DNA from 3 places in the Clostridium sp. KLE 1755 genome. Region 2 is predicted to be linked to each of the others. Evidence: predicted binding sites of a transcription regulator. Region 2 holds the regulator's gene; each other region holds the start of a gene.
The links. Region 2 encodes Rex, which represses fermentation and respiration genes when NADH is low (regulators of the CRP and FNR family bind a similar motif). Its sites were predicted from a motif close to ATTGTTAANNNNTTAACAAT; they were not measured.

Region 1 (10,545 bases), on a different contig from region 2:
AAATCGGTGAAATCGCGTCCAGACACAATGTCCTGTTCCATACGGACGCAGTACAGGCTTATGGCCAGCTGCCGATCAATGTGGATGAATGCCATATCGATATGCTCAGCGCCAGCGGGCACAAGCTGAACGGACCGAAGGGAATCGGCTTCCTTTATATCAGGAAAGGAATCAAGATCCGTTCCTTTATCCACGGCGGGCAGCAGGAGCGTGGCAGAAGGGCCGGCACGGAGAACGTTCCGGGCATTGTAGGCATGGGTGCCGCTGCCAAACGGGCATTTTCCATTCTGGAAGAGAAAAGGGCAAAGGAAACCGAACTGAGAGACTATCTGATAGAGCAGATTGAAAAGGAAATCCCTTACTGCCGCCTGAACGGAGATCGTAACAGAAGGCTTCCAAACAACGTGAATTTCAGCTTCCGTTTTGTGGAAGGGGAATCCCTTCTTATCATGCTTGATATGAAAGGCATCTGCGCTTCCAGCGGTTCTGCCTGTACCTCGGGCTCCCTGGATCCCTCCCATGTCCTTCTTGCCATCGGCCTTCCTCATGAAATCGCGCATGGTTCCCTGCGTCTGACATTGAATGAAGAAAATACGAAGGAAGAAATGGACACAACGGTGGCCGCAATTAAGGAAATCGTAACCAAACTCAGAAATATGTCTCCTCTGTACGAGGATTTTGTAAAAAAACAGAAATAAGGAAATCAATCAGGAAACGGAAAGGATAACGATATGTACAGCGAAAAAGTAATGGATCATTTTGAACATCCCCGTAATGTGGGGGAAATAGAGAACGCAAGCGGCGTTGGCACCGTAGGAAACGCCAAATGCGGCGACATCATGAGAATTTATCTGGATATTGACGAGGAAGGCATTATCCGCGACGTTAAATTCAAAACCTTTGGTTGCGGCGCGGCTGTTGCCACCAGCAGCATGGCAACCGAGCTGGTAAAGGGCAAGAGCATCCAGGAAGCCATGGAAGTGACCAATAAGGCGGTTATGGAGGCGCTGGACGGCCTTCCGCCCGTAAAGGTACACTGCTCCCTGCTCGCAGAGGAGGCCATCCATGCGGCGCTCTGGGATTATGCCCAGAAGCACGGCATTACCATTGAAGGACTGGAAAAACCCAAGTCCGATATTCACGAAGGAGAAGAAGAAGCAGAGGAAGAATACTAAAATATGAGCAAAAAAGTAGTTGTGGGCATGTCCGGAGGCGTGGATTCCTCCGTGGCTGCCCTTTTGCTGAAAGAACAGGGTTATGAGGTCATCGGCGTCACCATGCAGATCTGGCAGGATGAGGCGGAGGAAACCAGGGAAGAAAACGGAGGCTGCTGTGGCCTGAGCGCTGTGGACGATGCCAGGAGGGTTGCCGAAAAGCTGGATATTCCTTACTATGTTATGAATTTCAAGAAGGAATTCAGAAAATATGTGATGGATTATTTTACGGCGGAATACCTGAAGGGCAGAACCCCCAACCCATGCATTGCCTGCAACAGGTATGTGAAATGGGAATCCCTGCTCACCAAAAGCCTGGGATTGGGAGCCGATTATATCGCAACCGGCCACTATGCCCGCATTGAACAGCTTCCCAACAAAAGATACGCCATACGCAATTCCGTTACGGCGGCAAAGGATCAGACTTACGCCCTTTACAACCTGACCCAGAAGCAGCTTGCCCATACCCTGATGCCTGTAGGCGCCTACCCTAAGGATGAGATCCGCAGGATAGCCCGGGAAGCGGGGCTGCCGGTAGCGCACAAAAAAGACAGCCAGGAAATCTGTTTTATACCGGATCACGATTATGCCGCTTTTATCGAAAGGGAATGCACAGACTCTGTCCCCGGCCCCGGCAATTTCGTATCCGTTACCGGAGAAATCCTTGGGAAACATAAAGGCATCACCCACTATACCGTAGGCCAGAGAAAGGGCCTGAACCTTTCCATGGGACATCCGGTCTTTGTCACGCGGATCAACCCGGAAACCAATGAAGTTATCATCGGAGAAAATGAAGATGTCTTTTCACGCACACTCACCTGCAGCGGCCTGAATTTCATGTCCGTCCCGGATCTGGAGCAGCCCATGCGTGTGAAAGCCAAAATACGCTATGGCCACAGCGGCACCTTCTGCCTCATAGAAAAGACAGGAGAGGACCGAATCAAATGCACCTTTGAAGAGCCGGTCCGCGCCGTAACCCCGGGCCAGGCCGTTGTTTTCTATGACGGCGAATATGTACTGGGCGGCGGAACCATAGAGTAAAAAGAAAGACGGCTTGATGCTGCAGACCCGGACGTCGGGAAGGACAGCGCCTGCGCTGATGCGTTTATCCTGGCGCTGTCCGTTCAGGCCGCAGTCTGCGGAAAAAATAGAGAGACAAAACGGCATAGTCGCGCAGACTATGCCGTTTTGCCGTTGATAGCTCTGTCAGGTTTTGTGCTGCGAATACACTATATCCATGGATCCGGAATTGTAGTAGAATGATAAAAAGGCCGAAGAAGCGTTCATTTTAACTTAGTACACGCTGTGGCATAGAAAGGGAAGGAGAACCTTTGTGGATAACAAATTTATGTTAACTAATGAACAAAGAAGGTATCTGGGGCTGGAACCTGTGGAAGCGCATTGGGAAGTGATGGATATCAAAGGCACCCTATATTATTTTGACGGGAATATTATTAAAAAGGAAATTATAACTTCAGACTGCCGGGAGGAAAATTTCAGATACAGGGAAAGTGAACTCTATGTAGAGACTGCAGAAAACAAAAAGCTGGTCCTGCCCAAAACTGCAAAAGGAAAGCCTAAGAAATTGAATTTTACCGCCACACAGTCCTTCAGGCCTGTTAACGTATATTTTGCATGCGAAGGAAGCTATATAACGATAGCAAATTATACGACACAAAAGACCTTCTATTTTGAAGATATCAAAAACGATGTCACTGCCCCGGTTTTGGAAAACTGGCTGAAAAATTGGATAGATGAAACTGCACAAGATGACCTTGAGGATTTGGAATGCTTTAAATACGAGAAAAGAGTACATCAGAAATATAAAGAGGGCGATATTTTCACCTTCAAAATCGGAAGAAGACAGTATGGCTTCGGGAAAATCTTAATCGATGTCGCAAAACGCAGGAAAACAGAAGAATTTAAGCAAAATAAGAATTACGGCCTGGCTAATCTGATGGGCCCGGCGCTTATTGTAAAGGTGTACCATAAAATCAGCGATAATATCAATGCAGATATCGATGAATTGGAACGGGGACTTTCCCTGCCGCCCCAGTCCGTCATGGACAACCGAATTTATTATGGCGAGTATAAAATCATCGGAAACAGAAAGGTAACGAACCGTGATCTGGATGATGCGCCAATCTCAACCAGCAAAAGCATAAACTACCAGGACAGAGACATCGCATACCTTCAATACGGCCTGATATACAGGGAACTGTCCCTTTTTGAATATGAAGCGTACGATGATGAGGATTGGTGCCACAAAGACTACAGGAATGAAGGCATTGGTTTTTCCCTTGATTTGGATGCACTGCAGGAATGCATCAATGCACATTCCAACGAACCCTATTACCGTAGCAATGCCCGGAGAAAGCTGAACCATCCGGCGAATAAAAGGGATAAAAATGCAGCTTTTAAAGCCTTCGGACTGGACGGAAGCCTGGATTATGAAGGGAATTTGAAGAAATGTTTTAAGCGAATGTAGCAAACTTCCCTGTCCCGGCAGCAGACGCCCTGCCCGATAGGGCGGTTTTGGCCGGAAATGGGATGCTACAGGCACTTCTTTCCCTTTACCGCATAAACATAAGAAAAAGGCCATAAAGGAAAACAGAAAATTGGATATGGATTTTAATTCGTACAGAATGAGACAGAGACCTGTCTACATGGTATTTGAAGGCGTTGTCACCCACCTGGAAATTGCACCGGGAATGATGGGACGATATGACGGATGCACCCAGATGGTGACCGTAGAAAATGAAGCGGGAAATACCGTAAATTTTTTAATGAACGCCTCAACCTTCGTGGTAGACTATACCACCCTTTATGAAAGCATGCCCGTTACCGTTTTCTACAGCGGCGACACAGCAGTCCCTGCGATTTACCCGCCCCAATATGAAGCGGCGGTCATCGCGCCCCGCCAGGAAGGCCAGAATGTATTTGTGGGATACTTCAACAACCTCCTCATGAGCAGCGACCAGAGCCTCAAGCTCAACCTGGCTCCCACCACCCAGGTAGTTACCTCAAATAACCAGACCTTCATGGGAAACCCGGGAAACCATACCCTGGCCGTACAATACAGCCAGACCACCAGAAGCATACCCGCACAGACAACACCGGAACGGGTCATCGTCCTCTGCGGCATGTAAACGCCTCTTCCGGGAAATTACCACTGTCTGTCCGGCTCCAAAGGAAGCCTCCCCGAAAAAAGTTCCCCGGAGAAAACTCCCCGGAAAAGACCACCTGAGGAGCCCTCCTGCAAAACCGTATAAGGAGCCGGAAAAAGACAGCCTACAGCTTTATAAAAGAAGCAGTACGCTTATCAAACACCGTATAATAAGAAAAACCACAGTCCCTGAGAAACTCCTCAGCCCTCTTAAACTCCCTGCAAATATCCTCAGGCCTGTGAGCATCCGACCCGACCGTCACAATTTCCCCGCCCAACTCACGATAACGCTTCAGCACCTCCCGGCAAGGATGAAGCTCCTTCAGCCCATAACCGATCCCCCCGGTATTGACTTCCACGCCAATCCCATTCTCCAACAGCAGCTCCAGCATCCTCTCAAACAAATCCCGATACTTTTCATATGTATAAAACTTATCCTGATCCGGACCATACCGCACCACATAATCCAGATGCCCATAAATATCAAAATCATGAAACACCTCAAGATTGTCAATTATGGATTCGAAGTACTCCCTGTAAGCCGCCTCTTCACTTCTCCCCGCAAAGAACTCCGCATCATACGGATCCTTCCCATTACACAAATGCGAAGACCCAATAATAAAATCAAAAGGAAAAGAATTCACATATCCCTCCTGCACCTCGGCCAGATAAGCCTGCAGCCCCAGCTCCACCCCAAAGCAAAGCTTAATCCTGTCCCCATAAACCGCCCTGCACCGCAGCAGCTCATACAGATAAGCATCCGTATTCACCTCAAAAAATCCCTTCGGAATCCCCTCCGAAACCGGAAAATCAAAATCCATATGCTCCGTAAAACACATTTGCCCAAGCCCCAACGCAATCCCTCTCTCAACCATCTCCCCCATAGGAGCCTTAGAATCCCCCGAAAAAGAAGAATGCAAATGAAAATCCGCCCGAATAGCCATACAAAAACCGCCTTTCTTATCATCATTAAACAATCCACTATTATATATAAAAAGTGAAATCCTTCTAAAAAGTATATCCTATCCCCCAAAAAAACGCAAAGAAAATTACCCTCCTCAAACTATTTCCAAACCACCTCTTTCCTTTTATTTTTATGATAGCCCCAGCCCTCCAATTATAAACTTTTTGTAAAATAATGGGCGATTTCCAATAATTTTTTAATTACGTCTTGATATTTTTATGCAGATTAGGTAAAATGATTGTGCTGATAAAATTTTGTCAAGCTTTTGGGACAGGCCCGGATGCCAATCCGCAATGTCCAAGGTGAGGACTTACGCTGGACGTGGGTCCATTTGCTGTGCTTGATAAAAGAATATAAAAAAACATTTTTAGGAGGAATTAAAAATGGCAGTAAAAGTAGCAATTAATGGTTTTGGCCGTATTGGACGTCTTGCTTTCAGACAGATGTTCGGAGCAGAAGGATTTGAAATCGTAGCAATCAATGATTTAACATCTCCCGAAATGCTGGCTCACTTACTGAAATATGATTCAACACAGGGCAGATACGCTCTGGCAGACAAGGTATCTTTCAGCGAAGATTCCATCACTGTTGATGGAAAAGAAATCAAGATTTATGCAAAAGCTAACGCTGCAGAGCTTCCTTGGGGAGAAATCGGAGTAGACGTAGTTCTGGAATGTACCGGATTCTACACCTCCAAAGCAAAAGCACAGGCTCATATCGATGCCGGCGCTAAGCACGTTATCATTTCCGCACCTGCCGGAAGCGATCTTCCTACCATCGTTTACAATGTAAACCATGAAACTCTGAGCAAAGATGATCACATCATCTCCGCTGCTTCCTGTACAACAAACTGCCTGGCTCCCATGGCTAAAGCTCTTAACGACGCTTTCCCGATCCAGAGCGGTATTATGTGCACAATCCACGCTTACACAGGCGATCAGATGACTCTGGATGGTCCTCAGAGAAAGGGCGACAAGAGAAGAAGCCGTGCAGCAGCAGTGAATATCGTTCCCAACAGCACAGGTGCTGCTAAGGCTATCGGCCTGGTAATCCCTGAACTGAACGGCAAGCTGATCGGTTCCGCTCAGCGTGTTCCTACCCCTACAGGATCTACCACAATCCTGACAGCAGTAGTTAAAGGACAGCCTACAAAAGAAGCTATCAACGAAGCTATGAAGGCTGCTGCAAACGAATCCTTCGGCTACAACACAGACGAAATCGTATCCAGCGATATCATCGGTATGAGATATGGTTCCCTGTTTGATGCTACTCAGACCATGGTTCTTCCTATTGACGAGAATACATCTGAAGTACAGGTTGTTTCCTGGTACGACAATGAGAATTCTTACACAAGCCAGATGGTTCGTACAATCAAACACTTTGGCAAGCTGCTGGAAGCATAATTTAATCCAGCTGGTGTAAAGGCATAGGCTCATAAAGGGTCCGGTCTGATGAGGGCCGGATCCTTCTTTCATTTTTAAGGAGGTTTTTACCATGTCATTGAATAAGAAATCCGTTGATGATATCAACGTAAAAGGAAAACGCGTCCTTTGCAGATGCGACTTCAACGTACCGCTGAAGGAAGGCAAAATCACAGATGAAAACCGTCTGGTTGCAGCGCTTCCTACTATCAAAAAGCTGATCGCAGACGGAGGAAAGGTTATCCTTTGCTCCCATCTTGGAAAGCCTAAGGGAGAACCCAAGCCGGAGCTGTCTCTGGCACCTGTTGCAGCACGTCTTTCCGAGCTGCTTGGCCAGGAAGTAAAATTTGCAGCAGATCCTGAAGTGGTTGGACCTAATGCAAAAGCAGCAGTAGAAGCTATGAAGGACGGAGACGTTATCCTTCTTGAGAATACCCGTTACAGAGCAGAAGAAACTAAGAACGGCGAAGCTTTCTCCAAAGAGCTGGCTTCCCTGTGCGACGTTTTTGTAAACGACGCTTTCGGTACCGCTCACAGAGCACACTGCTCCAACGTTGGTGTGGCACAGCTGGTTGATACCGCAGTTGTTGGTTATCTGATGCAGAAGGAAATCGACTTCCTTGGAAATGCCGTAGAGAATCCCGTAAGACCTTTCGTTGCTATTCTTGGCGGCGCAAAGGTTGCAGATAAGCTGAATGTTATCTCCAATCTGCTTGAAAAATGCGATACCCTGATCATCGGCGGCGGTATGGCATTTACCTTCCTGAAAGCAAAAGGATATGAAATCGGCGCATCCTTAGTGGATGATGAAAAAGTTGAATACTGCAAGGAAATGATGGAAAAGGCTGAGAAGCTTGGCAAGAAGCTGCTTCTTCCCGAAGATGCTGTTGTTGCAAAGTCCTTCCCCAGCCCGATCGATGCAGAAATCGAAGTTGAGGTTTATGCTGCAGATGCAATCCCTGCCGACATGATGGGACTGGATATCGGACCCAAGACGGCAGAGGCTTATGCAGACGCTGTTAAATCCGCCAAGACCGTTGTTTGGAACGGACCTATGGGCGTATTTGAGAACCCTGTTCTTGCAAAAGGAACCATTGCAGTTGCAAAGGCTCTGGCTGAAACTGATGCAACCACCATCATCGGCGGCGGCGATTCCGCAGCGGCTGTTAACCAGCTTGGCTTTGGTGACAAGATGAGCCACATCTCCACCGGCGGCGGCGCTTCCCTGGAATTCCTGGAAGGCAAAGAGCTTCCCGGAGTTGCAGCAGCAAATGACAAATAATATTATTTAACGCGGGGAGACAGCCTGCGAGCTGCCTCCCGCAAACGATAAAATTCACTTTTATATTAAGGAGACCATAATCATGGCAAGAAAGAAAATCATCGCCGGAAACTGGAAGATGAACATGACTCCCAGCCAGGCTGTTGAATTAATCAATACCTTAAAGCCTCTTGTAGCAACAGAAGATGCTGACGTAGTATTCTGTGTGCCTGCAATTGATATCATCCCCGCTATTGAAGCTGCTAAGGGAAGCAACATCGAAATCGGTGCTGAAAATATGTATTATGAGGAGAAAGGTGCTTACACCGGAGAAATCGCTCCTGATATGCTTACTGATGTTGGCGTTAAATACGTTATCATTGGACATTCTGAAAGAAGAGAGTATTTTGCAGAAACGAATGAGACCGTTAATAAGAAGGTTCTCAAAGCTTTTGAGCATGGCATTACTCCTATTATCTGCTGCGGCGAGTCCCTTACTCAGAGAGAGCAGGGAATTACTATCGACTGGATTCGTCAGCAGATTAAGATTGCATTCCTGGGCGTAACAGCGGAGCAGGCTAAGACAGCCGTTATCGCTTACGAGCCTATCTGGGCAATCGGAACCGGCAAGACTGCAACCACAGAGCAGGCGCAGGAGGTTTGTGCTGCAATCCGTGTATGCATCGGTGAAATCTATGACGAAGCAACTGCAGAAGCTATCCGCATCCAGTACGGCGGATCTGTAAATGCAGCTACCGCTCCGGAACTGTTCGTTCAGCCTGATATTGACGGCGGCCTGGTAGGCGGCGCAGCTCTGAAGCCTGACTTCGGAAAGATCGTTAACTGGAAATAGTTTCAGTTATGGGAAAGTAAAGTATTAACCGGAAAGAACTCCATGGAATTCATTCCGGTATAAAAATCCGCATCTGCCTTTGAAAAAAGGGGATGCGGATTTTTTATACTGCGGGTAATGCTCCAAACGGAGGCGTGTATGTGCTTGTATGACTAAGTTCGTGACGACAGGATTCGACAAAACTTTGTGTCTATCGTAAATAGTTTTGCTGAGATTTGTTTTATTTTAACCTTTTATTACCAACAATATGACATATAGTGATATAATATTTTTAAATTTAAATGCGACAAATTGGAGTTATATTATTGGGAGGAATTTTCAATGGGTACTATTTTAGAACAAATTTTAAGTAGTTTAAATACTAAGATTGGGTTTGCAGGGTCTATTATAACTCTTTATGATCATTTTAAAAATCAAGATGACACCCATATTAAGGAAACGTTTGCCGCTATACGCAATAAATCAAAAGAGGCATATGATTCATATTGTGAATACCGTCAATATAGGAAAGATGAGATAGGCACGCCATTGGAAAAACATATCCTTGGGTATTGGGAGTCGTGTCTAAAACGTGATACTGTTCCAAGCGTTACCGATATGGTGTCTTTAAAAATTGCAAGTAAAGCAGAGGCAGAAATCATGTTAGCATATCTGTTGGAGGCTTGGATGGAAAATCCGGATTTTGTGGAATGGCTGCATGACATTCTGACACAGAATAAGTTGGATAAATTATCAGAGACACTAATTTCTTTGCAGAAAAATCTAGAGGGAGTTTCGGGTTTAGCAAATCAATTAAAGCAACAAAACATCAGTGATATAGCGTTTGTTATTTCTCCAAAGCGCATCGTAGATGCAAAAAATTCATGCACCGATTTAGATGTCAAACGTTACTATATGGTGGATAATAGATTTGTTACAATGTTTAAAGTAGTTAGTGCGGAGCATAATATTCCTCATATGGAGATTATCAAAAAAGTTGAAAATTTAGTTGAAGGCGGCCATCCTGTTATTATTGCTGGAAATGGCGGATTAGGAAAGACAAGTCTGATGATGCATGCAGCTGTGCAATGGACTTCCTCCGGAGGAGTAGCGGTCTGGTTATCTTTATCAAACAAGGACATAATTACAGAACAGAAAGCAGCAGCTTTTTTCAATCATCTTATAGCGTCGATACCTGTTGGGCAACGGATTTTATTATGTATTGAAAATCCTTATGAAGGTAAAGCTTCTTTTTCAAATTTACAAAAAACGTGGCCGAATAATGATAAGATACAGCTTATTATGGCCGAGAGAGCAAATAGGCTCACATTGCTTGCTGATCCTGATCAGGACTTTTTATTGTATTGGTTTGATGATGCACAAATGATTATTTTACAAGGTTTGGGACAATCTGAGCCAACACTTGCTTTGAAAGACTACATATCTTATCCATTTCCAGAAACACAGGAAAGAAGAAAAAAGATACTGGAAAAATGTACCCTGTTTCTTGTAGGGGAGGGAATTGTAGAAGAAAAGGACAGGCTAAGCAGTGTACAAACAGTATTGAGTAGATACAGCAAACCTACTGTTAGCTTGGTTGAGCTAATTTACCGAACTCTCTTTGAATTAAAGAAAAGAGCGTCAAAACCTGGAGATATTAAATTGGATTGGGAAGAATGGGAAAGTT
Region 2 (10,545 bases):
GATGAATTTTGAGGTATACCCTATCGGAAGAATCCAAAACAACGAAAACGGCACGGTTATTGAAATCGCGCCAAAGTACATCCCTGCTATGAAAGCGTTGGAGGGCTTTAGCCACATCAACGTCATTTGGTGGTTTAGCGACTCTGATAACAATGACGCAAGGAACACGCTTGACGCACCGAAACCGTATAAAAATGCCCCTGATACAATGGGCATTTTCGCCACAAGGTCGCCTATCCGCCCTAATCCGATTGCCCTGACCGCAGTAGAAGTAATACACATTGATTATCAAAAGGGGCTTATCCAGATTGCGTATATTGACGCTAACGACAATACGCCTGTTTTGGATATTAAACCTTATACGCCGAGCCTTGACCGTGTAGAAACGCCGGGTGTGCCGGAGTGGTGCAGTCACTGGCCGAAAAGTTTAGAGCAATCCGCTTATTTTGCATGGGAAGATGAATTTAATTTCTGATACCCCTTAACCGCCCAACGAATAATAAAAAAACCATTGTTGTGGCGACAGGATAGCTATGCGCCTAAACAAAATACGGTAACCAAACGACGGTTTTGAAATTGATATGCTCCCTGTAAAGTAGACAGACGAAAAAACAAAACTGTTGAAATAAAGGGAGCATATCATAGCAATCAAAGCCGCCGTTTTTCTTTTTCTAAAATGGAATAACGGAGGGCGAATTAAAGTCGTCCTTTTCATGGACACGGCGGTATATTAGGAGGTATCGCCGTGAACAATTTATATCGACAATATTCGACAATTATTAGCTTGTTAAAAAAAGCCTATACCCGCCTACGGGATATTGCGGCTATCAACATGAATACACACATTACCATATAAACTTATATAATTCCTATTACGGCATTAACGCCCGTGCAGACAACTTCTGTATGGAAGTTTGCATTTCCCCCTTTCCGCGTGGAATGGGGGTGATTAAAATGACGTATTCCAAAGAGCAAAAGGAACATATCGAGTTTGCCTTTGACGCATTTTGCCGGACTGTACTGCGGTATGAATTTATCAATACGCTGCGGGATAAGCGGCGGTGGTCACAGCATGAAATCTCTCTTGACTATCTGCGCGACGAGAAATATTTTGACTCATTTACAACAGACAAGTATTTTGTCAAGCATGACAAGCCTACAGCTTTTCGTGTCTGCGGCAAGACGGTAATTGTAGACAGCGAGAAATTAGTACAGGCATTGAAACACTTGCCGGAAGCAAGGCGGGAATTGATACTGATGTACTTTTTCCTGCGCTACACAGACGTGAAAATCGGCAGACTGTACGGATGAAACCGTTACCCGATAGAGGGTAAATTAGCCTTGTTTATGCGGCTTCACAGATACGGAAACAAGGTGGGTAAGGGATTTACTCATACCCTCAAAAACAGGCTTCTACTGCGTGACAAAACGGGCGCACCGCCGTTAAGACGATACACCCGTTTTGCCTTGCACCCTGTATGGCAGCTATCCGTTTCTGTTGTTTGTGATACTGTCTTATGAGTAGTTACCTCAACAGACTGTGCTTTTTGGGGTTTAGGAATATCAAAGGGGAATCCAAAACGCAGACTGTTTTTCCGTCACCCCATCAGGGGTTAAAAAGAATCATGTGCAATATTGCTGTTTCATTACCAACATTTTTGTATGAATGCGCGGTATCGGCCTCAAATCGTATACTTTCTCCCTTTTCGACTATAAAATCCTGACCGCCCGCATGAATCTGAATTTTGCCTGTAAAGATTGTAATAAATTCAGTGGTTCCCTTTAAGTGCGGTTCGGATTCCCAATAACTTCCTTCATCTAATTCCAGATAATAGACTGCAAATCTGCGGTTCTCATTATCCGGGAAAAGAGAGAAATTTTTTACTTTTCCGCCATCTTCAAGCAAAGGCTGGATGTCGGATGTTTTCACAATCTCATATGGACTTTTGGGACGGACGGTTAAAGCGTCAAACGGTACTTTCATTCCGTTGGAAATTTTCCACAGTGTGGAAATGGTCGGATTCCCGTCGCCGCGTTCAATTTGTGCAAGCATACTTTTACTGACACCGCTCAGCCGTACAAGCTCATCCATGCTTAATTTCTTTTCTTCGCGCAGCCGTCTGATATTTTTAGCGACTATCATATTCATTGAATCCAAATAAATCGCTCCTTCCTCTTGACAATATAATACACCAGATGTATTATTATATCGCACTGATGCAATATAATAACCATTCTGTATCATTATACAATTTTGAATTGGGCCTGTAAAGAGGAAAGGGGCATTTATACTATGAAAAGAGAACATTTTTCATCGCGGCTGGGATTTATTCTGCTTACAGCAGCCTGTTCCATCGGTTTGGGAAACATCTGGAGATTTCCCTATATCACCGGAAAGTATGGTGGCGCGTCCTTTGTCATATGTTACTTGTTTTTTAGTAATATTGGGCTTGCCGATTGTAGTAATGGAATTTGCGGTGGGCCGGGCGAGTCAGCGAAGCACCGCATTGTCATTTAATATTTTGGAGCCGGAGGGGACAAAATGGCATTGGTTTAAATATGTAACAATCATTGGAAACTATCTGCTGATGATGTTTTATACGGTAATCAGTGGATGGCTGCTGTACTATTTTATAAAAATGGTAAAGGGCAGGTTTCAAGGCCTTACCTCAAACGAAGTTGCTGATGTATTCTCTGATTTGCTTGGGAACCCGACAGCCATGAACGTATGCTCGTTTATTGTGATCATTGTTTCCTTTGCAATTTGTGCTATCGGCTTACAAAAAGGAGTGGAACGTGTTACAAAAATCATGATGTCCTTATTATTTTGCCTGTTAATTGTATTAGCTGTCAGGTCTGTTATGCTTCCCAATGCGGAAACAGGATTGCGCTACTATCTCTATCCGGACTTTCGGGCCATGCAGAAAATAGGAGTGGCGGAATGCATTTTTGCGGCAATGGGTCAGGCATTTTTTACATTAAGTATTGGAATTGGTACATTATCCGTATTTGGGAGCCGGATTGATAAGAGCCATTCCCTGACCAGCAACGCACTGTATATGGGTATTCTCGACACCGTGGTTGCACTTATTGCAGGTTTAATTATTTTCCCGGCCTGCTTTAGCTTTGGGGTGGAGCCGGACAGTGGACCAAATCTATTGTTTATTACGTTGCCAAATATCTTTAATGCAATGGATAACGGCCGTCTTTGGGGAAGCTTATTTTTCCTGTTCATGGTATTTGCAGCTATTTCCACTGTCATTGCAGTCATTGAAAATATCGTTACCTATGGAATGGATTTAACCGGCTGCAGCAGAAAGAAATCGGCTTTTGTAAATCTTGTATTACTATTATTGCTGTCATTACCCTGTGTGTTCGGATTTAACCTCTGGAAAGGTTTTGAACCGCTGGGAAGCGGCACAAGTATCCTTGATTTGGAGGATTTCATTTTAAGCAATAATCTGCTTCCGCTGGGGAGTTTGGTATTTCTTTTGTTTTGTACCCGGCATTATGGGTGGGGCTGGGATAATTTCCATAAAGAAACGAAGATTGGAAAAGGCTTGCCATATCCGGACTTTGCTAGAAAATACATCAGCAATATCCTGCCGGTTATTGTACTTGTAATCTTCATAAGCGGCTATTTATCATTGTTGAAATAGAAAGGGGTTATGATGTTTCATTTATACGATTTTCTGATTTATTGTTTTATTACGGCTTACACGCCGGGCGCAAACAACCTGCTTTCCATGAGCAATGCCATACGGCTGGGATTTTGTAAGAGTGTCCGTTTTAATTTCGGCATACTGGCCGGATTTGCAATCGTTATGTCTGTTTGTACCGCATTCAGCGCGACACTCTATTCATTTCTTCCAAAAGTAAAGATTGTCATGCAGATATTGGGCGCCGCATATATGCTGTACCTTGCATGGAAAGTCTGGAAAAGTTCTTCTGAATTAAGTGCAGACGGCGGTAAGGAGGCCAGCTTTCTTTCCGGCATGGTACTGCAATTTGCCAATCCTAAAATCTATATTTACGCAATCACGGCAATGTCGCTTTATATCCTGCCTGTTTATCATTCGGGGACAGCGCTCATCGGGTTTACTGCCATACTGTCTCTGATTGGCGCTTCAGGCTCCTTTGTTTGGAGGCTGTTTGGAGCGGCATTTTGTAAATTCTTCTCCAAACACACGAAGCTGGTAAATGCTGTTATGGCTCTTTTGATTGTTTACTGCGCGATTGCTTTATTCCTTTAGTAGTTCGTCTGCATTAGAAATTTAATGCTTTATTAGCTGCTGTGAAGCACAAAAAAACACGAGGGTAACTGGCTCCAGGCGTATTCTATCTGTGGAAAGCAGCCGATTTAACTGAAACATAGAAATCAAAGCCCTTTCCGGCGCATATGATACAAAAAAGGCTACAGGATACGAATATGCAGATTTATGTTGTAAAACAGGGGGATACTGTCGATACCATTGCCGGAGAATACGGTGTTTCCGTTGAGGATATCATTTACGATAATCAGATTCCCTATCCCTACCGCCTGGCAGTGGGCATGGCGCTGCTTTTGCGGATAACGGGAGAGGAGGGTGCCGGTCTGTACGATGCATATGTGAACGGCTATGCCTATCCGTTTATCAGCAACTATGTGCTCAACCAGACCCTGCCATACTTGTCCTCCTTATCCATTTTTTCTTATGGGTTTACTACGGAAGGGAACCTTATTCCCCCGGCGATTGATGAAAGCTTCATGATTCAGGCGGCGCTCCTGGAGGACGTGGCTCCCATCCTGACCCTGACGCCCTTCGGGGCGGATGGCATGTTTAATAATTACCTGATTTCCGTCCTGGTCAATAACCAGCCGGTCAGGGATACCCTGATTGCACAGCTGCTGTTTACCATGGAACAGAAAGGCTATCAGGGAGTGGATATCGATTTTGAATATATCCTTCCTGAAGACCGGGACGCTTTCACCGCCTTTGTGGCGGAAACGAGGGCGGCGGCCAATGCGGAAGGCTACACCCTTTCCGTCGCGCTCGCGCCCAAGATATCCGATACCCAGACCGGCCTTCTCTATGAAGGAAAGGATTATGAAGGACTGGGAAGGGCGGCGGACAGCGTACTCCTCATGACCTACGAATGGGGGTATACCTACGGTCCGCCGATGGCCGTCGCGCCCCTCAACAAAGTGATCGAGGTGGTGGAATACGCCATAACAAAAATCCCTCCCGAAAAAATCGATCTGGGCATACCCAATTACGGCTACGACTGGCCCCTCCCCTACATAAGAGGCGAGAGCAAAGCCGATACCATCGGCAACATAGAAGCCGTCCAGATAGCCATTGAAAACAACGCTGAAATCCTTTTTGACAGCACTGCCATGTCCCCATGGTTCCGCTACACAAAAGACGGGGTGGAACACGAGGTCTGGTTTGAGGATGTCCGCAGCCTGCGCGAAAAATTCCGCCTGGTAAAAAGCTATGGCCTGAGAGGCATGGGCTACTGGCAGATCATGCAGCTTTTCCGGGCCAACTGGCTTCTTCTCGCAGATACCTTTTCCATACAAAAAAGGCCTGCCGGTTAATCCGACAGGCTTTCCCATTCCTCCATTTTAAGCAGAAGCTCTTCCTCAACCTGCTCCTTTTCCCTGGCCAGCGCCTGCAGCCTGGCAACATCCGTGCATACCTCGGGCCGCAGCATTTCCGCATCGATTTCCTGGCTGCGGGTTTCCAGACGTTCGATTTGCTCCTCACACCTTTTCAGGGCGTTTTCCTTCTTCCGCAAAGCGGCCTGCGCTTCCTTCTGCGACTGCCAGTCCTGCTTCAGGCTGGAAGAAGCGGCAGAGGCGGCTTCGGATTTTATCCCGCCGGCAGCAGGAGGGAAGGCTCCGCCGGTCCCTGAAGAAAGCACTGTATTTTCCGCCTTCTTCTCCAGATAGTAATCATAATTCCCAAGATACCCGGTAAACCCGCCGTTGCAAAGCTCCAGAATCCGGGAAGCCGTGCGGTTGATAAAATAACGGTCATGGGACACATAAAGCACTGTGCCGCTGTAGCTGTTGATGGCGTCCTCCAGGATTTCCTTACTCATGATATCCAGATGGTTCGTAGGCTCATCCAGAATCAGGAAATTTGCTTCAGACAGCATCAGCTTGGCCAGAGACACACGTCCCCGTTCCCCGCCGGAAAGCATCTTAATCTGCTTGAACACATCGTCCCCGGTAAAAAGAAACGCTGCCAGAACATTCCTGATTTCCGTATTTGTGAGCGCAGGATACTCATCCGAGATTTCCTCAAACAACGTTTTGTCAGGATGCAGTACATGATGCTCCTGATCATAATATCCGATATGTACCTTTGTCCCCAGCCGGATATTCCCGGCATCCTGTTCCACAAGCCCGTTGATGATTTTTAAAATCGTGGTTTTCCCCGTCCCGTTGTCACCGATAACCGCCACATGCTCCCCGCGCTTTATGGAAAAAGACAGCCCTTCAAACAGCCGTTCCGGCCCGAACGCCTTTGCCAGATTTTCAACATCCAGCACATCGTTCCCGCTCATGATCCTGGGATGCAGCTCCATCCGCATATCCGCCCGCGTTTCCACCGGCTTGTCCAGCACCTCAATCTTCTGAAGCATCTTTTCCCGGCTTTCCGCCCTCCGGATGGATTTTTCACGGTTAAAGGAACGCAGCTTCTCGATTACCGCCTCCTGATGCTTGATTTCCTGCTGCTGATTCATGTAAGCATTCCACCGCGCCGCCCGGACCTGCTCTTTTTTCACTGCATAATCCGAATAATTCCCTGAAAAAACGGAAACCTCCGTACCGTCAAGCTCAATAATTTTCGTTGCGATCTTATCCAGGAAATACCGGTCATGGGACACGATCAAAACGGCACCCTTATAATTCAGGAGATAGTTTTCCAGCCAGGCGATGGAAGACATGTCCAGATGGTTCGTAGGCTCATCCAGAATGATCAAATCCGGCCTGTCAAGCAGAAGCTTACCCAAAGCCACCCTTGTTTTCTGACCGCCCGACAACGTACAGGCCTTCTTGGAAAACTCCTCTTCCGTAAAACCGAGCCCCTTCAAAACTCCCACGATCTCGCTCCGGTAGCTGTACCCGTCCGCCAGCTCAAACTGATGCGTATAAAGCGCATACTGCTCCATCAAAGCAGCCAGCGCCTCCCCTTCCACATGCTTCATTTCCAGCTCGCACTGCCGGATCCGCTCCTCCAGCGCGATCACATCCCGCTTCACCTCAAGAAGCTCATCATAGATCGTATGCTCACTGTCCACCTCAGCGTTCTGCGGAAGATACCCGAAGCTCTTATCCTTTCCGAAGACCACCTGCCCGCTGTCAGCCTCCAGCTCCCCCACAATAATCCGCAGCAAAGTAGTCTTCCCGGCCCCGTTAATCCCCACCACAGCCGCCTTCTCATAATCCTCTATATGAAAAGAACAATTCCTGAACACCTGCTTCTCATGAAAAGCCTTATTCACATTCTGACAAGATAAAACCATTCCCACTCACCTCTATAACTCATTTTTCTTTTTTTGCCCTTAAATCCCTTTTCCCTTCCGCCCTGCTTAGCGTACCCCGCCTGACGTCCTGCGCCGTTCTCAGGCCTGGGGGCAAGGGGGCGGGGGATTTTCAGGTGAATCTCACAAAAATGGAGACAATTTCTTACCTCGCCGTTTACCTGGGCTGCTGTCCGCCCAAACGGCGCTGTCTGACGAACGAAGAGAGGAGTTCTGCGCCGTTTGACAGCAGCTCAGGCAAACGGCGAGGTTAGAAATTTCCCATTTTTGCGACTGAACCTGAAAATCCCCCGCCCCCTTGCCCCCAGGCCTGAGAACGGCGCAGGACGTCAGGCCCACCCCCACAAGTTTACCGTTGAAGGGACGGGCTGTCAATTCAAACCTATTTAATTCATTGACATTTTTTTAACATATGTCTATAATAATTAAGTAATGGGTTCAGCCGCAGGACAGGTCTGTGCATTTGCTGCACAGACCATACAAAATGCGGCGCCTGGAAGCGGAAATCCGTCGCCAAAAGCAGGCCGGGATGGATTTTTGCCTGTAACTGCGGATACAAAGCAGTTACAATGGGCTTGGAAAAAAGAATGGAGGCGTAACAAATTGGATAAAGAAATTTCACAGGCAGTAATCGCGCGTCTTCCCAGATATTTCCGGTACCTTGGTGAACTGAAGGACAGTGGCGTGGAACGCATTTCCTCTCAGGAGCTGAGCAGGCTGATGCATGTTACCGCATCCCAGATCCGGCAGGATTTCAATAATTTCGGAGGCTTCGGACAACAGGGGTATGGCTATAACGTGGAGTATCTGTATACCGAGATCGGCAAGATACTCGGATTGGATAAAAAGCATCATCTGATAATCATTGGTGCGGGCAATCTTGGCCAGGCGCTGGCTAATTATATGAATTTTGAGCGCCGCGGCTTCATTTTCACAGGCGTATTTGATATCAATGAAAAGCTGCACGGAAAAATGATCCGCGGGATGAAGGTCCGCCCCATGGAAGAAATGCAGGAATTTGTCAGGGAAAACAATATTGATATCGCGGTGCTTACCATACCGAAGGAAGGCGCGGCCGCCGCAGCTGAAAAGCTGGTGGGAATGGGAATCAAGGCCATATGGAATTTCGCCCATGTGGATTTGGATGTGCCTGACAGCGTGCAGGTGGAAAACGTACACCTGTCGGACAGCCTCATCAAGCTGTCCTATATGATAAATCAATATGAAAACGAGTTGGAAGAGAAAGAAAAGAACGCTTCCGGTGAGGCGTAAAGACAGGCTTGTATAAAGGGTGCCGTGTTCCCGGATGGGAATGCGGCAGTCTGGTAAATGCGTCAGGGCAGCAGGCTCAGGACGCATTTTTGCATGATTTGGGAATTCGGAAGCTGCAGTTTGCGGGGAGATAAAAATGGAATATCTGGTTACCTCGGCGGAAATGAAACGCTGTGATGGAAATACAATAGAACATTTCGGCATGCCTTCCATGGTGCTGATGGAAAGGGCGGCGCTGGCCTGTGCGGAAGAACTGATCACACGGGATAAGAAGCTGAAGGAAGCGATGCGCCCCTTTGGGCCGGTGCCTCCTGCCAACAGAACGCTGGTAGCCGCAGGCACCGGCAATAACGGCGGCGATGGGCTGGCCATAGGCAGGCTGTTGAGCCAGGCGGGCTTTCCGGTGGATTTTGTACTGCTGGGCAAGGAAGAAAAGTGTTCCGCGGAAACGGCGGCCCAGCTTAAAATTCTTGAAAACTATGGATACCGGGTCATGCGCAAACTTCCGGAACGGGAATATGATATTATCATAGACTCGATTTTTGGCATTGGACTGACAAGGCCTGTGGAAGGCAGCTTCGCGGAGGCGGTGGAATATATCAACGCACAGGACGCCTATGTCCTTTCCGTAGATATCCCTTCCGGCATCCATGGGGATACCGGGGAGGTGATGGGCTGCGCCGTACAGGCGGATGTAACGGTAACCTTTGGATTCCGCAAGCTGGGACTTGTTTTATATCCGGGCGCCCGGTATGCGGGAAAGGTGATCTGCGCCGATATCGGAATTACACAGGAAGGCTTTCTGGGAGAGTATCCCCGGATTTTTACCTGGAACAACGAAGACAGGGGATTCCTGCCGGTAAGGCTCCAGGAGGGAAATAAGGGCACCTTCGGTAAGGTGCTCCTGATCGCGGGAAGCCGGGGAATGGCGGGCGCCTGCGAGCTGTCTGCAACGGCCGTGTTAAAAAGCGGCGCGGGCATGGTGCGGGCGGTGACGCCGGAAAGCAACCGTGTTATTATGCAGACCGCACTGCCGGAAGCCATGCTCACCACCTATGAGGAATGGACGCCGCAGGCGGAAGAAAAGCTGAGAGAGGCCTGTGCCTGGGCGAATGTAATCGCTGTCGGCCCGGGGTTTGGAAAAAGCCCGGAAGCACTGCGGATACTGGAGGCGGTGCTAAAGCAGACGATGCAGCCTCTGATAATAGACGCGGACGCGCTGAATCTGCTGGCAGAACACAGGGAGCTTCTGGATGAGCTGATACAAAGGCAGCAGGAGCCGGAAACAAGGCGCGAGCTGATCCTTACGCCGCATCCGGGAGAATTCGGCAGGCTTGCGGAAAAGAAAACGGATGAAATCCAAAAAGAAGCAGCTGCGCTGACCCTGGAATGGGCAGCCAGGCTGCAGGCCGCATTTGTATGTAAGGGCGCACGCACGCTGGTGGGAAGCCCGGAGGGAAGGCTGTATATGAATCTTACCGGCAACAGCGGTATGGCCACGGCGGGCAGCGGCGACGTGCTCACCGGCATTCTGGCCGGACTTTCCGCCCAGGGAATGCATGCCTTTGATGCCGCCTGTGCGGGAGTGTATCTGCATGGTATGGCAGGAGACCGGGCCGCGCATAAAAAAAGCGAATACGGCGTCACTGCCGGCGATTTGACCCTGGAACTGGAAGCCCTGTTTCCGGAGCTTTTAAAGAAAACGCCATAAAGAAAAAGCCGTAAAGAAAACACTGT
Region 3 (10,545 bases), on a different contig from region 2:
CGGCCATCCGGCAGATTCTGAATAACCAGTTCCCATACGGACTTTATGACCTCACCTTTTACCCTCTTAATAAAAGCATTCATGGGAAAAGCATTTTCATCCGGCCCCTGGCAGAGGATACCGGATCCTGGAAGGAAAAGCTGACGGACCGCTATTTTGATCATTATTTCATGCATACGGAGGGCGCTTATAAAACAGATTTGCTCTCCATCCTGAAGCCTGTTTACTCTCCCGACGGGACTGAAATCACCTGCGTAATCAAGCTCAGCCTCTTTCCTGAAAAGGTATTCAAAGCCATGAAGGGCGTGGACGGAGAGCATTCGCACCAGTTGTTTATTATCGATACCAGAGGCAACTATATTTACGGTCAGACCTTTGCCGGCATCGATGAATACCTGAGCTTCGTGCAGAAGAATTACGGCATTATTTATAATGGCTATCCTGTGACGGATTTTTCGGATGCGGACGGAATATATCTGACAAGCACCAATTCCGCTTCCGGCTTCCGCGCCGTGTATTATTTTGCCTATGCCAATTCCCTGGAAAGCATTGACACCCTCAACCGGACCCTTACCATAGGTATCCTGATTCTGGTGTGCATCACCCTGACCGCAGGCATTCTTCTTTCCGCCAGCGTAAATAAGCGCTTTGCCATCATACTTGACAAAATAAAAACGGTCAGCGGCGGCAATCTTAAGATTGAGGATTCCCATCTGGGCGGCGATGAAATCGGCATTTTTGACGCCTCTTTTACCCAGATGGTGGGGCAGGTAAGCCAGCTGATAGAAAATAACTACGTCATTGAAATGAAGAAAAAGGATGCGGAATTCATGGCTCTGCAGGCGCAGATCAACCCCCATTTTTTATTCAATTCCCTGGAAATCATCAATTCCCTCATTGAGGTGGAGCGGTATGATACCGCCTGTGAGGTAAATTCGCGGCTCTCCCTGCTCCTGCGCTACAGCATCAACCATAATTCCTCCGGCATTGTGACATTGGCCGAGGAAATCAGCTATATGAATAACTATGTATATATCCAGAGCATCCGCTTCGGCAATAAATTCACCTTTCATTCCGATATTGATGAAGCCTGCCTGGAATGCCAGATCATCAAGCTTGTTTTCCAGCCCTTTATTGAGAACAGCATCAGCCATGGCTTCAGCGGAATCCCCTCCGGGGGGAATATCTGGTTTTCCGTAAAGGATCATGGCACGGAGGTTCTTATCTCCATTTCCGATGACGGCAACGGAATGGAGGAGGCAGACTACAGAAAGCTATCCGCCCTGCTGGAAAAGGATGATTTCGATGACTTCCAGGATCAGAATGAAAGCATCGGCATTCTCAATATCCATTACCGTCTGAAACTGAAATTCGGCCCGCTCTACCGCATCCGCATCACCACCGCGGCAGGGCAGGGCATGAAAACCGAGCTTGTTATCCCCAAATACGGAGGTAAACGTTATGAAGCTATTGATTGCTGATGATGAGTCCCTGATTCGGGAGGCGATTGTTGCCAGATTAAAGAAAGGGAATTATGAATTTGAGGAAATTTACCAGGCCGGTGATGGGCTGGAGGCCTGGTCCGCCGCCAAAAAGCACCGTCCGGAAATCATAATCACCGATGTGCGCATGGACGGCATGTCCGGTCTGGGTCTGGTACAAAGCTGCCAGGCCGCAGGCATACCCTGTTCCATTATCGTAATCAGCGGGTATGCGGAATTTGAATATGTCCAGAACGCCATGTACCACGGCGCCTGCTGCTATCTGTTAAAGCCCATCACCCAGGAAAAGCTTTTTGACGCCCTGGATAAGGCGATACAAAAATATACGGATATGACCCGTCTTTCCGAAGTGGAGGAACAGAATACCCTTCTGCGTATCAACCAGCTGCTTCAGAAGGCCCGGAGCAATCCGCTGAATGAACAGGAATATGATTCCCTGCTGTCCCTGCTGGGCGCGGACAGAGACTGGCAGTTTATAACCGGGGCCGCCCATGTGAGCCGTTACGACCAGAACCGTTATTTCAGTATGGAAAATGTGTACAGCGCCCTGGATGCAAGCCTTGCCCCCCGTCTCTCCATGACCTTCCGCCTGCTGCCCGGAAACAGCGCCCAGGACAGGATACTGCTGTTTGCAGGCTCACGCCTGGACACTCTGGAAAAAGAGCTGGACCAGGTGCTGGAATCCCAGGTTACGAAGCTGAATGTGCTGGGTGCGGTCATTACCCTGGGACTGAGCTTCCCCGCCCCGGCCGTAGGCCCCGAACTGTTTGAACAGAGCGAAAAAGCGCTGAACCAGAGGTTCCACTCCGGCAACGGCAAGGTTTACTATGCAGTAAATTCCTCCCCAGATACGACACAGCTTCCCGGAGATCTGGACTGGAAGAGCCTGGAAAATGATCTTCGCTGCAAAAGCCCCGAATATACAGCCAGGAAAATCTGTTCCCTGATCGACAGCCTTTATCCCCTGGTACACAATTCTGAATATCTCATCCAGTATATTTACGAAATGCTCATACGGCTGAATTATTCTCCCTCCAAGAAAAACTGGGATCGTTTTACCGATGGGAAATTCTGGGCTTCCTATGAAAATAAGGACGAAATCCTCTCCCTGATTAAAGAAGAAATATCCTTTACCTGCCTTAACAGGCCTGCGGAAATAAACAAGTCTGTCACAGAACAGGCCAAGTCCTTCCTCCGAGAGCACTACAGGGAGCAGCTTTCTATGGAAATGCTGGCCGCCCACTATCATCTTAATCCCAGATATTTTTCCACCGCCTTCAAGAAAAAGGAGGGCGTCAGCCCTATCGATTATCTCACCGGCGTACGTATGGAGGCCGCAAAAGACACACTGAAAAACACGGATATTCCGGCCTCCGAAATCGCTTCCCTTGTGGGCTATGAGGATCCCCGCTACTTCTATAAGGTATTTAAAAAATACGCCGGCATGACGCCTACGGAATTCAGGAGCAGGCAGCCCCGCTCTCTTCCATAACCTCCTTCAGGCGCCGGATATAATATTTGTAATCTTCCAATGTGGAATCCGGCGTCGCCTGATGATCGCAGCCCGGCACATAGCCGCCGCTGCGGATCACCGGGAGAATCCGCTCGAATTCCCTGTCTATTGCGTCCTTCCCCTGTTCAATCACAAGCTTATTAAAGCCCCCGATAAATTTCAGCCTGGGATAAAGCTCCCTGACCTTAACAATATCCATTCCCGCATTCACATCCATGGGAAGGAAGCCGTCCACGCCCGCAGCAATAAACTGCGGAATCAGCCTGTTAAAATCACCATCCGTATCCACAAAAATATTTTTCACTCCCTTTTCCTTCAGAAAAGGGAACAGCTGTCTGTAATAGTCCGCCACAAATTCCTCAAAGGTATCCGGCGAAATCATCGGCCCATTGCAGCCGCTCAAATCCTCCTCAAAAAGCATGACCTCCGGCTGGATAATATCAAATATTTTCCCATGCTTTTCCCGGAAGACCTCCACCGCAAACCGGTTCATATCATGGATTACCTCAGGCATGTCGTAGAAGGCATACATCTGCCCCTCGATTCCCAGCAGCGTACGGGGCAGCCAGAAGAAGCCCTGCGCCCTGAAGCGCAGTGAAAAATCGCCTCTTTTGTGGGCCTGCGCATATTTCCCATAAACCTTCCCGATATTTTCATCGGTACAATACAGCTCCAGATGCTCCCTTACCTTATCCTTCAGCGTATACCAGTCCTTTTCCTCCTCCACCGGTGCCTTCAGTTCCTCCACAAGATTGCTGTTTTTATGGTACTTTCTTATCCAGCCATCGGTATCCAGCCTGACGACATAAGTTAAGGTTTCCTCCAGGACCGTCGTATCAAAGCATGCAAAGGGGATACGGAAGGCCATGCGCTTCACTCCGTCAAACCCCAGGTATTTTTCATATTCATAAACCGGCTCCGTCATTTCATCACTCAGATATCTCTCCATATAGCTTCCCGCCTGCGGATACAGCCGGCTGGCCGCAAATTTTTCAGGCAGTCCCTGCTTACACCAGTTATTCACCGTCTTGTCCCATGGAAAAAAGGTTTCCAGTACCGCTCCCCTTTCCGTCCTTTTTTCAAAGCCCAGTGTCATTAAAAGTCTTTCCGATTCCGTCATTTCCACTACCTCCGCGCACTCCGGCGCACAATAAATTCAAGAGGGAAAGGGACGCGCCGCCCTCAGCCTTCCCGCGTTTTGTCCATTGTAGCATGCGGCGGACAAAACCGCTTGTAAACAGCGGTGCTTTTTGTGTAAAATACGGACTTTTCTCTTGCTATGCCTTTCCCCGCCGTTTATAATCTGAGTATGAAAACACAGGAATATTTAATTCACAGCAGCTACATAACCGCCCGTACCTCCCTTCCGCTGTATACCGAAGAATACCGTTATACCGCGCATTTATCGGAAGCCGCGCATTCCCATGAATTTCTGGAAGTAGGCATTATTCTGTCCGGGAGGATGATGCATAAAACGGAGAGGGGAAACAGGCTTCTTACGGAGGGATGTGTATATTTCATACCTGACGGACATTCCCATGCCCTGGAGCCTGAGCCCGGGCTTATTGTACGCAATCTCTATCTTCTCCCCAAAATATTCCTGTCAGATGCCTCCGAGGAAAGCACCCCTGTCATGCTTCAGGATTTTCTTCTTTACTTTACCGATCCCGGCCTGCGTCAGACAGCCGAAATCCGGCTGCCCCAGGATCAGCTGACGGCTGTCAGGTCACTTTTGGAGGCCTGCGACGCGCCGCCCTGCTGTGATCTGCTTTCCGACGCCTTCCGCTATCACTGTCTTATGAACGTGCTGCTGCTTCTGTGCGACAGCTTCGGCCGGGCCTGCCCGGAATGTCTCGTACGCAGGGACGCCCGTATTTACCGTATTCTACGGCTCATCCGGGAAAATCTTTCCCTTTCCACAGGGGATCTGCTGCGCACCATCTCCGCAGAGCTTTTCTTAAACCCGCAGTACATCAACCGGCTCATAAAAAAAGAGCTGCACACAACTCTCTCCGCCCTGATATTGGATACCAGGATTGAAAAGAGCTGTGAGCTGCTCCTTAAGGGTCATACGATAACGGAAACCGCCGCCGCTCTGGCCTTCTACGATCACTCCCATTTTCATAAGGCTTTCGTCCGCAGGCTGGGAATGACGCCGTCGGAGTACCAGAAGAAAAACTTTACAGGCCTTTGAAATATCTTCCGTAGGCATCAGCCGCCATGATTGCCGCATAAACCTTTTCCGGAGTCACTTCAAAGGGCATATTATGAAGCGTATCTGTTTCCGCGCAGGCCGCTTCCGCCACTGCCATGATTTTTTCCTTCGTCACTTCTTCAATTCCCAGCTCCTTCAGGGTTACCGGAAGGCCTACCTCGATGCAGAAGCCGATAATATCCTCCAGCTCATCCGCAGATACATCCTCCAGCACCAGCTGGGTAATTGTTCCGAAGGCTACCTTTTCACCATGATACATATGGTGGCATTCCTCCAGAACCGTAAAGCCGTTATGTATGGCATGCGCTCCTGCCAGTCCGCCGCTTTCAAAGCCGATTCCGGAAAGCAGGGTATTGGCCTCGATTACCTTTTCCACTGCAGCCGTGCAGGCACCTGCCTCCAGGGCCACCTTGGCCTTAACCCCTTCCTCCATCAGCGTATCGAAACACAGCTTCGCCAGCGCATGGGCTGCCAGGGTTCCGCGTCCGCCCGCGCAGGTAAGCGCATCCTTCGCCTGTACGGCACGCGCCTCAAAATAAGTGGCAAGAGCGTCGCCCATACCGGCAACGGTCAGTCTTGCCGGGGATTTCGCGATAACCTCCGTATCCATCAGAACCATATTAGGATTGGCCGGAAGGAACAGATACTCCTCAAAAACGCCGTTTTCCGTATAGATAACGGAAAGCGCGCTGCAGGGCGCATCTGTGGAAGCGATAGTCGGGCAGATAATAACCGGCGTATGCCTGTAATAGGCCACTGCCTTGGAGGTATCCAGAATCTTTCCTCCGCCGATGCCGATGACCATATCGCAGCCTTCCTTTTCCATCACTTCGATCAAACGGTTGATTTCCGTTTTACAGCATTCGCCGTTAAAATAATCGAATATCGTGCTGCAGCCTGTGCCAGAGAAGCTTTCCTCCACCATGCTGCCGATTCTCTTATAGCCTGATGCACTGATAAGGATCAGCGCCTTCTTTCCATACCCCTCCGCATATTTTCCCAGCCTGGAGAGTTCACCCGCTCCCTGAACATATTTGCTGGGGCTGTTCAAAATGTTTGCCATAATACTTACCTCCTGTTCGTTCTCTGTCATTTTCTGTCTGATGCAGCCGGTCCGGTAATGAATAGCCGCAGTTTGTTATAAAATTAACATGGCACATGCTCATTGTATAATTGCAGACGCAGGAAGTCAATTCCTATTTCTAACATCAATAAAAGTTATTATTTTTTTCAATTAGATAATATACGGTATCTCATTTTTAAATCCGATTTCCACTTTGGAAAGATACCACGATTTTCCTTTGTCGTTATTTCCCTGGTAAAACAGATAAACTCTGTCGTCATCATCAACAAAAACATACGGATGCCCCGATTCACATTCATTCCAGCTTCCCGGCCCTCCGTTTTCCAGAAAAGGTCTGTCTGACATTCTTTCAAAGTGTATACCGTCGCTGCTTACCGCGACGCCGATCTGCTGCGGGCAGTTATTATATGCACCGGCATAAAACAGGTATACCTTGCCATACCGGACCATAGCCGCGGCGGCTTCAATACACTCCTGCTCCCAATCCAGTTCCGGCCGCAATATGCTCTCCTCACAGCATTGCTTCCAACTTTCTCTGCGGAATTCACCATCCAGAGGACAGCAGCTTACGCCCTGCATCTGTATTTTTCCCTCTGGATCCCTCGTGGCAAAATACAGGAACAGCTTATTTTGAAAAATAATCACATCCGCATCAATCGCTCTTCCATTGTTCCAGTCTCCATACGCACGTACAATCGGATTTGTTTCATTTCTGGTAAAATGGACTCCATCTTCCGACCATGCATGGCAGATGGCATCCTTCTCAAAGCTTCCGTAGGTCTGATAAAACAAATGTAGCTTTCCTTCAAAAATAAGAGCTCCAGGTGCGCAGATACCATTCGCTTCCAGTTCTCCTTCTATATCCATGTCCTGAAGCTTTTCCCAATTTTCCAGATCAGTGCTTCGGGCAATTCCAATCCCCCATACGGCCTTTTCCTCACCCTGGGAGTCACAACTGATTCTGCAGTTGGAATAATACATATAATAATACTTTCCGAATCTGACAACCGCCGGATCCTTCGCCAGCCTTGTCTGATTGGAGTCGTCTGTAAACATCATCATTTTTTTCTCCTTATCCGCACCCGCTTGGAGGAAAAGTGAAAGGGGGCGCACTGGTACGTCCCCTTTTCGTTTCATGCCTCCTAGTTGTCTGCATGTTCCTGTGCGTAAATTTCGTTTGCTTCCTGTGTCAGCTGTTCACCGCCGTTGTCATACCACTGCTTCACCATTTCATCAAAATAATCCAGAGGCTTCTCTCCCGTTATAATCGATGTATATCCGGTGTTCAGAATCTTATCCAGCTCCGCCCCGTATTTTGCCTTGGATTCCGGAGTCTTGAAGATAACACTTACATAACCGTCATTTTTGTCTTTAAATTCTTCATCAGCCCATGCAAACTGCTGTGCATAAGCAACCTCCTGATATTCCAGGTTGCCACCTTCTTCAATGAAAGCAAAGGTATTTGCTGCTCCCTTTGCACTTAAAAAAGGATTAAGGGAATCCGCTTCTGCAGCTTCTCCGATTGCAGTATAAGCCTTCTTTCCCATAAAATCAACGATATCCGAATACTTTCCAAGTGTCCCGCGGTTCACTTCCACTGATCTCTCTACACTGCCGCAGTTCATATCATCGATGATTTCCAGTAAGCGTCCGAATCTATCCTCATCCTGAACCAGATTTACAGAAAATACGGTACGAAGCTTTCTGAAATCAGCTTTATCCGTCCCTTTATGTCCATCAGGCCCCTCCGGTGCATAGCCCATGGCATAGGTTCCCGTGTTGCCTGAGTTCTTCCATTGTGCAGCCATTTCACCAATAGCAGATCCGTTTTCCTCCCCGCTCATATCGGGAAGCCAATGGTAAAAGTTACCCATGTTGGTATAACCGATTTGATTGTTCAGGAATTTATGGGTAATAGCCCAATAGCCGCCTTCATTTTCACCAGTTACAAATTCCGGATCCAGCACACCATCCACATACCATTTATGCAGAACTTCAAGAGCCTGTTTCATTTCCGGCTTCACATCTCCGTAAACTACTTTTCCATCATCACCCAGAAGCCATTTCCCGCGATAACTGCCGAACGCACCATAAATAGTACGGATACCTGTTTCAGACAGCCCATAGGTATCATTTTTTCCATTTCCATCCGGATCTTCTTTAGTGAACTTATAAAAGGCCTCTTCAAATTCCTCAAGAGTCCTGGGAATTTCTGTGATTCCCACATTTTCAAGCCAGTCGGTTCTCCATACAACAGGAGTTACAATAGTATCATATTTCCGGAAACAGGGAATGCTGTACATCAGTTCTCCGTCAAATTTGGCAATCTGCCATGCGGAAGGGTCTGTTTCGTCAATATACCTGGACAGATTAGGTGCATGCTCGCGGAAAAATTCCTCTGTCCATCCACCGATAATCCCATCCTTATAATATTTGTTCTGATCTACCATTTGTATTACGTCCGGAATATCTCCAGATGCAATCATCAGGTTAATGCTGTCACCTGCATTTGCAGTTTCCACATAAACAAGATCAAAATCCGCATTATACTCCTCTTCCCAGCGCTCCGCCATTTCCGGCTTATCATCCCACGGTCCGAAATTGTGCATCACCATGCGATAGGAATAGTGAGGGGCCTCCTTCTTCTCCGTTGTCTGGGTTTCCACTGCCTCTGCAGCACCGGTTTCCACTGCTTTGCTCTCAACATCTGTGGGTGTGCTTCCTGCATTTCCTGTTTCCGCCTGATTACCGCAGCCGGCCAGAAGCCCCGCTCCCAATACTGCTGTCAAAAATAAACAGCCTGCTTTTTTCCATTTCATAATTTTACCTCTCCTTTTTATAATTTTCCGGCTTTCCGGATTACTACCCCTTCAGGGAACCTATAATAACGCCTTTTACAAAATACTTCTGCACAAAGGGATACACGCACATAATGGGAAGCATACATACGAAGGTAGTTGCCGCCTTCAGTGTATCCGGCGTAACATGATTGGTATCCGTACTGTTCATATCCATCATCTGCTGCGTTCCTTCCATCAGGATTCTTCTCAGAACCACCTGCAGAGGAAGCTTATTCGCATCTCTTATGTAAATAGTTGCATCAAACCAGGCATTCCAGTGTCCTACCATCACCCACAGGGCCACCGTAGCCAGCACCGCCTTGGAAATCGGGAGGACAATGCTAAAGAAAATCCGGATGCTTCCCGCACCGTCTATCATTGCCGATTCCTCCAATCCCTCCGGCACGGACATAAAGAAATTTCTCATAATTATCAGGTTGTAAGAACTTATCAGCCCTGGCAGTATCAGTACCAGACGGTTATCAATCAGATGAAGGTTAACCATCCAGAGATAACTGGGTATCATACCGCCTGAAAAAAACATGGGGATCAGGACAACAGTAGTCCAAAAATTCCTGTTGGGCAGCTTTTTTTTGGAAAGCACATAGGCGCCCATCGCTGTCAGCGTAACGCTCAGCGCCGTACCTGCAATTGTTCTAATCAGCGTTTCCCTGTAGCCAGTCCAAATATATTTATTAGCGAGCACATACTTATAATTAAAAGCGGAAAATTTCTTTGGCCACATCTGGAGGGCATCCACAACTCCTGAATCCGGAGAGCTTACGGACTGTACAAACAGATTCCAGAACGGGAACAGAATCGTTAAGGAAAACAACGCCAGGAAAAGATAGTTAATCCAGTCAAATGCCCTGTCTCCTGCACTCCGCTTTATTTTTTTACTGCTGCTCATCTTCCTTTCACCCCCTACCATAAGGAATTATCGCCCAGCTTCTGGGCTATTTTATTCGTAAACAGAACAAATCCCAAACCAATCACATTTTTAAACAGGTTGACCGCAGTGGAATAACTGTACTGCATTCCTTCCAAACCTCTTCGATATACATAGGTGTCAATGATATCTCCCACCTCATAGACAGCCTCATTATACAGGTTCATAATCTGATCGAAGCCGGCATTCAGAATACCGCCCGTGTTCAGAATCAATGTAATGGTTATTGTCGGCGCCAGGCATGGGAGCGTTATATAAAGAATTCTTTTGAATCTACCCGCGCCGTCCAGCATGGCCGCTTCATACAGCTGCGGATCGATTCCTGAAATTGCCGCAAGATAGATAACGGTTCCCCATCCGATGCTCTGCCAGATTCCTGTTAAAATAATTGTAAATACAAACCATTTCGGATCCCCCAGAAAATAAATGGGGTCAATTCCCA

Region 1: a site for Rex is predicted at 5,587-5,606, ahead of gap (type I glyceraldehyde-3-phosphate dehydrogenase). Genes of this name have one in related genera too.
Region 3: a site for Rex is predicted at 6,365-6,384, ahead of HMPREF1548_RS02985 (glycerol dehydrogenase). Genes of this name have one in related genera too.

Annotation. Positions count from the first base shown of each region.
Region 1 covers NZ_KE992709.1:729-11,273, reverse strand. The annotation lists gene nifS (cysteine desulfurase NifS) at 1-698, shown strand, start outside; gene nifU (Fe-S cluster assembly scaffold protein NifU) at 732-1,175, shown strand; gene mnmA (tRNA 2-thiouridine(34) synthase MnmA) at 1,179-2,255, shown strand; gene HMPREF1548_RS13020 (immunity 26/phosphotriesterase HocA family protein) at 2,548-3,702, shown strand; gene HMPREF1548_RS13015 (hypothetical protein) at 3,839-4,363, shown strand; gene HMPREF1548_RS13010 (histidinol-phosphatase HisJ family protein) at 4,506-5,324, opposite strand; gene gap (type I glyceraldehyde-3-phosphate dehydrogenase) at 5,728-6,747, shown strand; gene HMPREF1548_RS13000 (phosphoglycerate kinase) at 6,839-8,047, shown strand; gene tpiA (triose-phosphate isomerase) at 8,130-8,879, shown strand; partial or broken gene HMPREF1548_RS12990 (hypothetical protein) at 9,201-10,545, shown strand, end outside.
Region 2 covers NZ_KE992711.1:8,302-18,846, reverse strand. The annotation lists gene tsaA (tRNA (N6-threonylcarbamoyladenosine(37)-N6)-methyltransferase TrmO) at 1-475, shown strand, start outside; gene HMPREF1548_RS13365 (RNA polymerase sigma factor) at 955-1,311, shown strand; gene HMPREF1548_RS13360 (helix-turn-helix domain-containing protein) at 1,607-2,149, opposite strand; partial or broken gene HMPREF1548_RS13355 (sodium-dependent transporter) at 2,294-3,659, shown strand; gene HMPREF1548_RS13350 (LysE family transporter) at 3,669-4,253, shown strand; gene HMPREF1548_RS13345 (glycosyl hydrolase family 18 protein) at 4,430-5,581, shown strand; gene HMPREF1548_RS13340 (ABC-F family ATP-binding cassette domain-containing protein) at 5,578-7,518, opposite strand; gene HMPREF1548_RS13335 (redox-sensing transcriptional repressor Rex) at 8,140-8,808, shown strand; gene HMPREF1548_RS13330 (bifunctional ADP-dependent NAD(P)H-hydrate dehydratase/NAD(P)H-hydrate epimerase) at 8,945-10,519, shown strand.
Region 3 covers NZ_KE992657.1:36,866-47,410, forward strand. The annotation lists gene HMPREF1548_RS02965 (cache domain-containing sensor histidine kinase) at 1-1,481, shown strand, start outside; gene HMPREF1548_RS02970 (helix-turn-helix domain-containing protein) at 1,462-2,994, shown strand; gene HMPREF1548_RS02975 (uroporphyrinogen decarboxylase family protein) at 2,963-4,135, opposite strand; gene HMPREF1548_RS02980 (helix-turn-helix transcriptional regulator) at 4,325-5,209, shown strand; gene HMPREF1548_RS02985 (glycerol dehydrogenase) at 5,196-6,293, opposite strand; gene HMPREF1548_RS02990 (family 43 glycosylhydrolase) at 6,465-7,376, opposite strand; gene HMPREF1548_RS02995 (type 2 periplasmic-binding domain-containing protein) at 7,457-9,133, opposite strand; gene HMPREF1548_RS03000 (carbohydrate ABC transporter permease) at 9,177-10,064, opposite strand; gene HMPREF1548_RS03005 (ABC transporter permease) at 10,079-10,545, opposite strand, start outside.